2 regions of the Actinomadura sp. NPDC000600 genome follow, and region 2 is predicted to be linked to the other one. Evidence: predicted binding sites of a transcription regulator. Region 2 holds the regulator's gene; the other holds the start of a gene.
What was found. The regulator HrcA, encoded in region 2, represses chaperone genes, less so after heat shock. The targets are predictions, from matches to a motif close to TTGGCACTCTCNNNNNGAGAGTGCCAA.
Positions count from the first base shown of each region.

Region 1: the regulator HrcA is predicted to act here: its motif matches at 1,704-1,730, upstream of groL (chaperonin GroEL).

Region 1 covers NZ_JBEUPD010000011.1:1,737-6,148, reverse strand. The annotation lists gene ABWI07_RS17685 (hypothetical protein) at 29-1,012, shown strand; gene groL (chaperonin GroEL) at 1,862-3,490, shown strand; gene ABWI07_RS17675 (phospholipid scramblase-related protein) at 3,888-4,412, shown strand, end outside.
Region 2 covers NZ_JBEUPD010000021.1:95,580-99,991, reverse strand. The annotation lists gene hemW (radical SAM family heme chaperone HemW) at 1-539, shown strand, start outside; gene ABWI07_RS27765 (DUF3097 domain-containing protein) at 737-1,549, opposite strand; gene hrcA (heat-inducible transcriptional repressor HrcA) at 1,754-2,764, shown strand; gene dnaJ (molecular chaperone DnaJ) at 2,765-3,898, shown strand; gene ABWI07_RS27750 (16S rRNA (uracil(1498)-N(3))-methyltransferase) at 4,059-4,412, shown strand, end outside.

The DNA of each region.
Region 1 (4,412 bases), on a different contig from region 2:
CGATCGGCATACGAGAGTGAGGAAAGGCATGAAGCGCATTTTGCGCACGATGGCCGTGACCGGGATAACGATGGGGGCGGCCGTCCTCGCGGCTCCCTCGGCCATGGCCGACATCAACTTCTACTCCGTGGAGAAGGCGTACCTCGGGCACAACGGCCCCACGTACGTCAGTGAGCACGGTCCGGGCGACCTGATGTACACCGACATCATCCGGTCTCCCAAGGCCGCGACGGCGATCGGGAACAAGCCGGTGAAGACCGGTGACATCACCACGAAGCTCCACGGCGGGAAGCACAACACGGCCGTCACCGGCGTCGAGGGCGCCGAGGAGGAGGCGACCAAGGTCGCCCTGGCCAAGGCCGCCGAGCACGAGGAGGCCGCCCCGCAGCAGCAGGCGGCTCCGCAGCAGCAGGCCGCTCCGCAGCAGGAGGCGGCTCCGCAGCAGGAGTCGCTGCAGGCCGCTCCGGAGCAGGACGCCCAGCAGGCCGCGCAGCAGCAGGACGCGCAGCAGGCCGCGCCCGAGCAGGACGCCCAGCAGGCCGCGCCTGAGCAGGACGCGCAGCAGGCCGCCCCGCAGCAGGACGCGGAGATGGCCGCGCAGCAGCAGGACGCGCAGCAGGCCGCGCCCGAGCAGGACGCCCAGCAGGCCGCCCCGCAGCAGGACGCGCAGCAGGCCGCGCCTGAGCAGGAGGCCCAGCAGAACGCTCCGGAGCAGCAGCAGGCCGACGCCGCTCCGCAGATGGCGCAGCGGCGGGCCGACAGGCCGGAGCCCCGGTCGGTGGACATCCACGCGGCCGAGAAGGCGGCCGTCGGTCAGAACGGCCACGTCCTCGTGGGTGAGAACGGCTCCGGCGACGCGGTGTTCACCAACCTCACCAAGTCGCCCCACTCGCTGGTCTTCGCCGGGAACAGCGCGACGATGACCGGCGACATCAACAGCCACATCCACGGCGGTAAGCGCAACACCGTGATCAACGCGGTGGCGGGCCCCGAGCAGGAGTCCGCCAAGTAGCGGACCGCGATTCCTGCGAGAGCACCCGAAGCACCACGGCCGCTCCGGCCCGGTCACGCATCGAAGCCGGAGCGGCCACCCATGTCCGGACCGTTTGCGGCGGCCCTTCGCCTGGGCCGAGAAGAAAATCCTCGCCGCGCGCCGAACTCCACGAAAGCGGCCCGCTGGGCCGCGGCAAGCACAGGCGATCGGGCCGCCGCAAACGCCGCCGCATTCCCCCGGAACGGCATCAGCGGACGCAACGGGCAAGGTCCTCCTAAAATCGTCCGCACGCATTTTCTCCGATTAAATGGCCCCCTCGGCCGCCGTCGACCAGAGCGGCGCCACCGTTCGGCCACGGCACCCGAAGTGGTCATTTCCTGGCGCCCCGGTTCGGCCGCGCTCGCGGCGGCCTCACCGATCAGTGAGACGTTGGTTGCCGCTGCCCCGCTCCTGAGTGCGCGCTGACGCCGCTGCTCCCCGGCACGCGGCCCTCGGCAGTGCCACGGTCGAGTGACAGGCCAGGAGCCTGCGGCTCCCGCGCTGATCCTCGGCATGACGGCCATCGTGAGGAGTGCCGCGACCTGCACGGGTGACGGACGCGCGCCCGCGGTCCCACCGCTGGTCAGGGCGGGTTCGGGACGCCGGGGTGACACCTTCGGGCGAGGATGTGTGGCGCTTGCACTCGACGGGGTAGAGTGCTAAACAAACATTGGCACTCTGCTGTGGAGAGTGACAACTTCACACAGTCATGGGTCGGGGCGATGAGGCCTCAGGCCGGCGGCGGAATGGAAGTCGTCGGCGGGGCCGTCCGTCGCGGGCGTCGGCTCGATCCGTCTAAGCCACCTTGTTCCGGGAGGACTGGAGCCTATGGCTGCAAAGATGATCGCGTTCGACGAGGAGGCCCGCCGCGGTCTCGAGCGCGGCATGAACCAGCTCGCCGACGCCGTGAAGGTGACCCTTGGTCCCAAGGGCCGCAACGTCGTGCTGGAGAAGAAGTGGGGCGCCCCCACCATCACCAACGACGGCGTGTCGATCGCCAAGGAGATCGAGCTCGAGGACGCGTGGGAGAAGATCGGCGCGGAGCTCGTCAAGGAAGTAGCCAAGAAGACCGACGACGTCGCGGGTGACGGCACCACCACCGCCACCGTGCTGGCCCAGGCGCTGGTGCGCGAGGGTCTGCGCAACGTGGCCGCCGGCGCGAACCCGATGTCGCTGAAGCGGGGCATCGAGGCCGCGGTCGAGCGGGTGAGCGAGGAGCTGTCCAAGCTCGCCAAGGACGTGGAGACCAAGGAGCAGATCGCCTCCACGGCGTCCATCTCCGCGGGTGACCCGCAGATCGGCGAGATGATCGCCGAGGCGATGGACAAGGTCGGCAAGGAAGGCGTCATCACGGTCGAGGAGAGCCAGACCTTCGGTCTGGAGCTCGAGCTGACCGAGGGCATGCGCTTCGACAAGGGCTACATCTCGCACTACTTCGTGACCGACCCCGAGCGGATGGAGGCGGTCCTCGAGGACCCGTACATCCTGATCGTTCAGGGCAAGGCGTCGGCCAACAAGGACCTGCTGCCCGTCCTCGAGGGCGTCATGCAGTCCGGCAAGCCGCTGCTGATCATCGCGGAGGACGTCGAGGGCGAGGCCCTGGCCACCCTGGTCGTCAACAAGATCCGCGGCATCTTCAAGTCCGTCGCCGTGAAGGCGCCGGGCTTCGGCGACCGCCGCAAGGCCATGCTGGGTGACATCGCCACGCTGACCGGCGGCCAGGTCATCAGCGAGGACGTGGGTCTCAAGCTCGAGAACACCACGACCGAGATGCTGGGCCGCGCCCGCAAGGTCGTCATCACCAAGGACGAGACCACCATCGTGGACGGCGCCGGTGACGCCAACGAGATCGCGGGCCGGGTCAACCAGATCCGTACCGAGATCGACAACACCGACTCCGACTACGACCGCGAGAAGCTCCAGGAGCGCCTGGCCAAGCTCGCGGGCGGTGTCGCGGTCATCAAGGCCGGCGCCGCGACGGAGGTCGAGCTCAAGGAGCGCAAGCACCGCATCGAGGACGCCGTCCGCAACGCCAAGGCCGCGGTCGAGGAGGGCATCGTCCCCGGCGGTGGCGTGGCGCTGCTGCAGGCCGGCACCAAGGCGTTCGACAAGCTGGAGCTGTCGGGCGACGAGGCCACCGGTGCGAACATCGTCAAGCGCGCTCTCGAGGAGCCGCTGAAGCAGATCGCCGTCAACGCCGGCCTCGAGGGCGGCGTCGTGGTGGAGCGGGTCCGCAACCTGACCCCGGGCGAGGGCCTGAACGCCGCCACCGGCGAGTACGTCAACATGTTCGAGTCGGGCATCCTCGACCCGGCCAAGGTGACCCGGTCCGCGCTGCAGAACGCCTCGTCGATCGCCGCGCTGTTCCTGACCACCGAGGCCGTCATCGCCGAGAAGCCCGAGAAGAACCCGGCCCCGGCGGGCGGCATGCCCGACGCCGGCGGCATGGACTTCTGATCGGGTCCTCACGTCGCGCCTGCGGGTGTGAGTGAAAGGGGCGGTTCCTTCGGGGACCGCCCCTTTTGGCGTGCCATGGGGCCGAAGCCGGGCGGGGTGGACGCCATCGGGAGGGTGGAGATCCCGGCGTGGATGTCCGCGGCGATGGCCGGGTGCCGCCGGGGCGAAAGAAGAATGTTCCTCAGACGGTCACCTTGTCCGCACCGCCGCAGGTCAGTGGGCCGGGAACGCGGGGCGGCGGGTGCGCTGGGCCTGGCCGGGCGCGGAAAGTGCTTCCCCTGGGGGCCTGCCGTTGGCAGGATCGCCGCTTGGAAGGCATGCCGCGGAGGGTGCGGGCACGCCGGCAAGGTGAACAGTGAGGGCGGTCGCCGATGCGGCCGATGAGGCAGGAGAACGCGTGAGCGAAGTGTTCAGCTCCCCGGTGCTCAGGGTCGAACAGCCTCGCAGGGGACCGTTCGCCAAGTCGCGGTACAAGGTGCTGGACGGCGACGGGACCGTCCTCGCCATCGCGGCGCCGACCGAGGACCACGGCGACTCGGCGGTCATGCGCGGCCTGTTCCCCGGCAAGTCGAACCTCGACGCCCGGGCCGTCCTGCTGACGACGCCCGACGGCGAACCGCTGTACGTCGTGGACAAGCAGGCCGGCCGGGAGTACACCGAGGTCCTCCGGCCGGACGGGGAGCGGGTCGGTTCGTTCGTCACCGAAAGGGTGGGCCGCCGCTACGTCGTCTACGACGACGGCGGGACGCACATCGGCACGGTCGAGGTGGACGTGCCGCGCAACAACTTCGAGGTGAAGGACCCCGACGGCGGCAAGGTGGCGCACGTGCGCAAGAAGTGGGCGGGGCTCGCCACGCACCTGCTGACGACGGCCGACAAGTACGCGGTGGAGATCACCGACCCCGTCCGGGAGCCGCTGCGG
Region 2 (4,412 bases):
TCATCGTCGAAGAGGGCACCCGCCTCGCGGCGCAGGTGAGGCGCGGCGAACTGACCGCGCCCGACGACGACGCCATGGCCGACCGCTACCTGATCGCCGACGAGCTGCTCAGCGCCCACGGCCTGCACTGGTACGAGATCTCCAACTGGGCCGCCGACCCACGCGCCGCCTGCCGGCACAACATGCTCTACTGGACGGGCGCCGACTGGTGGGGCGTCGGCCCGGGCGCCCACAGCCACGTCGGCGGAACCCGCTGGTGGAACGTCAAGCACCCCGCCGCCTACGCCGCCCGCCTCGCCGAGGGCACCACCCCCGCCCACGCCCGGGAGATCCTCACCGACGAAGACCGGCACATCGAACGCGTCATGCTCGAACTGCGCCTGGCCCAGGGCTGCCCTACCAACCTCCTGGACGACGAAGCCGCCCGCAGCCTGATAGACGAGGGCCTGATCGAACCCGCTCCCTACGAGCAGGGGCGAGCCGTCCTCACCCTCAAGGGCCGCCTCCTAGCCGACGCAGTAGTCCGAGCGCTGTGCTAGCCCAGGGGGTCGCCCCCCTGGGAAGACACAGTGCGGGCAGGCGCGTGGAGCGAGTGCAGCGAGCGCAACGCGCATGCCCGCCGACGCAGGCGACCGCAGCGACGCCTCACACGTCGTCACGGGCACGACAGGCCGCAACGGCGGCGTGAGGATCGCCTGCGTCGTGACGGGGGTTCCAGGGGGTCGCCCCCCTGGGTCTACACAGTAACAAAGTCGATCAGTTCTTCTACGCGGCCTAGTAGGGCTGGTTCCAGGTCGGTGTAGGTGTTCACCGAGTTGAGGATGCGTTTCCAGGCGGCGCCCGTGTCGTCGCCCCAGCCGAGTTCGGCGACCACGCCCTCCTTCCAGGGGATGCCTCGGGGGATGCGCGGCCAGGCGCGGATGCCTACGGCCGCGGGCTTGACGGCCTCCCAGATGTCGATGAAGGGGTGGCCGGTGACGAGGACGTACGGCGAGGTGACCTGGCCGGCGATCCGGGACTCCTTGGAGCCCTCCACGAGATGGTCGACCAGGACGCCGAGGCGCCGGTCCTCGCCGGGTTCGAACTCCTCGACGATGGCGGGCAGGTCGTCGACGCCTTCGAGGTACTCGACGACGACGCCCTCGACGCGCAGGTCGTGGCCCCAGATCTTCTCGACCAACTCGGCGTCGTGGACGCCCTCCACGTAGATGCGGCTCTCCTTGGCGACCTGCGCCCGCAGGCCCTGGACGGCGATCGAGCCGGAGGCGGACCGCGCCGGGCCCCTCGGCGCGGCGCTCGGCCGGACGAGGGTGACGGGCTTGCCGTCGATGAGGAACCCGGACTTGGTCAGCGGGAAGACCCGGCGCTTGCCGAACCGGTCCTCCAGGGTGACCCCGAACTTGTCGCAGCCGACCACGGCGCCGCAGAAACCGCTGTCGGGGTCCTCGGCGACGAGGCCCGGCTCGGCGGGCACCTCCGGGATCTGCCCCTTGCGCGGCCTGCGCCAGTCGCCCGCCAGCACGTCGTTTCCGTACTTCTTACTCCGCACAGGTCCGCACATTAACCCGCCGGGAGGCGCGTGCCCGGGCGGCCCGCTTTCCTCGGCGTGGCGTCCGTTCCGGGGCCGGATAGGATCACGCAGCCATGCGGAGAGTGCGGGGGCGCTCCAGCCGAGCCTTCCGGGCCGTAGACTTGGCACTCGAAAGCAAGGAGTGCCAGGAGCACGGCCCGGCCGGACGAAGGAGGTGACCACGTGCTGGACGACCGGAAACTAGCGGTCCTGCGCGCCATCGTCGAGGACTACGTCTCCACCAACGAACCGGTGGGGTCCAAGGCGCTGGCCGACCGGCACAACCTCGGCGTCTCGCCCGCGACCATCCGCAACGACATGGCGGTGCTGGAGGAGCAGGGCTACATCGCCCAGCCCCACACCAGCGCCGGGCGGGTCCCCACCGACAAGGGCTACCGGCTGTTCGTCGACCGGCTTTCCACGATCAAGCCGCTGTCGGTCGCCGAGCGCCGCGCCATCGAGACGTTCCTGTCCGGGGCGTACGACCTCGACGACGTCGTGGGCCGCACGGTGCGGCTGCTCGCGCAGCTGACCCGGCAGGTCGCGGTGGTGCAGTACCCGTCGCTGACCCGCTCGGCGGTGCGGCACGTGGAACTGGTCCCGGTGGCGGAGGGGCGGCTGCTGCTCGTCCTGATCACCAACACCGGGCGGGTGGAGCAGCGCGTCATCGAGACGGGGCCGATCTCCGAGGAATCGATCGGGCACCTGCGGGCGTTGCTCAACACGTGCCTGGACGGGCTCGGCTTCGGCGAGGTCCCGGCCGCGGTGGCGGACCTGCCCGACAAGGTGGGCCCGGACGACCGGCCGGTGGCGGCGGCGGTGCTGTCGGTGCTGCTGGAGACGCTCGTCGAGAAGCACGAGGAGAAGATCGTCTTCGCCGGGGCGGCCAACCTCGCCGCCGTGGACTTCTCGCAGAGCCTGCGGGACGTCCTGGTGGCGCTGGAGGAGCAGGTGGTCCTCATGCGGTTGCTCGGCGAGACCGGCGACTCCTCTACAGTTACGGTGCGGATCGGCACCGAGAACCCCGACCAGGGGCTGAAGTCGACCTCGGTCGTCGCCGCCGACTACGGGGTGGGCGACCTCACTCTGGCCCGGCTGGGAGTGCTCGGGCCGACACGCATGGATTACCCCAGCACGATGGGAGCGGTACGGGCAGTGGCACGCTACGTGGGACAGATCCTGGCGGGGTCGTAAGTGGCGAACGACTACTACGCGACCCTGGGCGTCCGGCGGGACGCCAGCGCCGACGAGGTCAAGAAGGCCTACCGCCGGCTCGCGCGGGAGCTCCACCCGGACGTCAACCCGGATCCGGAGACCCAGGAGCGGTTCAAGGAGATCACCCAGGCCTACGAGGTGCTCTCCGACCCCAAGAAGCGCGAGATGTACGACCTCGGCGCGGACCCCTTCGCGTCCGCCGGGGGCGCGGGCGCCGGCGGGTTCGGCGGCGCCGGGTTCCCGTTCAGCGACATCATGGACGCCTTCTTCGGCACCGCGACCTCGCGGGGCCCGCGCTCGCGCGCGCGGCGCGGCCGCAACGCGACGCTGCGGGTCGAGCTCGACCTCGCCGAGACCGCGTTCGGCACGACGCGGGAGCTCTCCATCGACACCGCGGTCGCCTGCACGACCTGCGAGGGGTCGGGCTGCGCGCCCGGCACCCACCCGGAGACCTGCGAGACGTGCCACGGCCGCGGCGAGGTCCAGCAGGTCCAGCGCTCGTTCCTCGGCCAGGTCATGACGGCCCGGCCGTGCCCGGCGTGCGGCGGCTTCGGCTCGGTGATCCGCAACCCGTGCACCGAGTGCTCCGGCGACGGCCGGGTCCGGACCCGCCGCACCGTCAAGGTGAAGATCCCGGCCGGGGTGGAGAACGGCATCCACATCCAGCTCGCCGGCGAGGGCGAGGTCGGCCCGGGCGGCGGCCCGCCCGGCGACCTGTTCCTGGAGATCGTCGAGAAGCCGCACCCCATCTTCGAGCGCGAGGGCGACGACCTGCACTGCACGGTCGAGATCCCGATGACGGCGGCGGCGCTCGGCACCAGCGTCACGATCGAGACGCTGGACGCGGCCGAGAGCGTCGACATCAAGCCCGGCACGCAGTCGGGGCAGGTCATCACGCTCTACAACCGGGGCGTCCGGCATCTCAACGAGAGCGGCCGCGGCGATCTGATGATCCACGTCAACGTGGAGACGCCGAACCGGCTCGACGAGGAGCAGGAGGAGCTGCTGCGGCGGCTCGCGGTGCTGCGCGGCGAGGAGCGCCCGCCCGGCAGGTTCGCCCCCGGGCAGCGCGGCGTGTTCTCCCGTCTCAAGGACGTCTTCAACCAGCACTGAAGCGCGGTGGCGGCGGCCTACCAGGAAGGCCGCCGCGGCGACTAAGAGCATGGCGGCAGGCCCCCGTACGAGCGGATCGGAACCGGGTGCGGGGGACGGCCTCGTGGGGAGCAGCGATGTGTTCAGCTGACCGGGCGCCCGCGCGCCGCGGGCGGCTCGGATGAGCCCGCCGGTCTTCCTCGCCGGGACGGACGCGCTTCAGCGCGACAGCGTGCTGCTGGACGGCCCCGAAGGGCGGCACGCGGCGGCCGTGCGGCGGCTGCGGCCGGGGGAGCGGGTCGACCTGACCGACGGCGAGGGCCTGCTGGCCGAGTGCGTCGTCACCGCCGCCGACCGGGCGACCCTCACGCTCGACGTGCTGGCCCGGCACCGGGAGCCGCCGCCCTCGCCCCGTCTGGTGGTCGTGCAGGCCCTCCCGAAGGGCGACCGGGGCGAGCTCGCGGTCGAGACCATGACCGAGGTCGGCGTGGACGAGATCGTCCCGTGGTCGGCGTCCCGGTGCGTCACCCGCTGG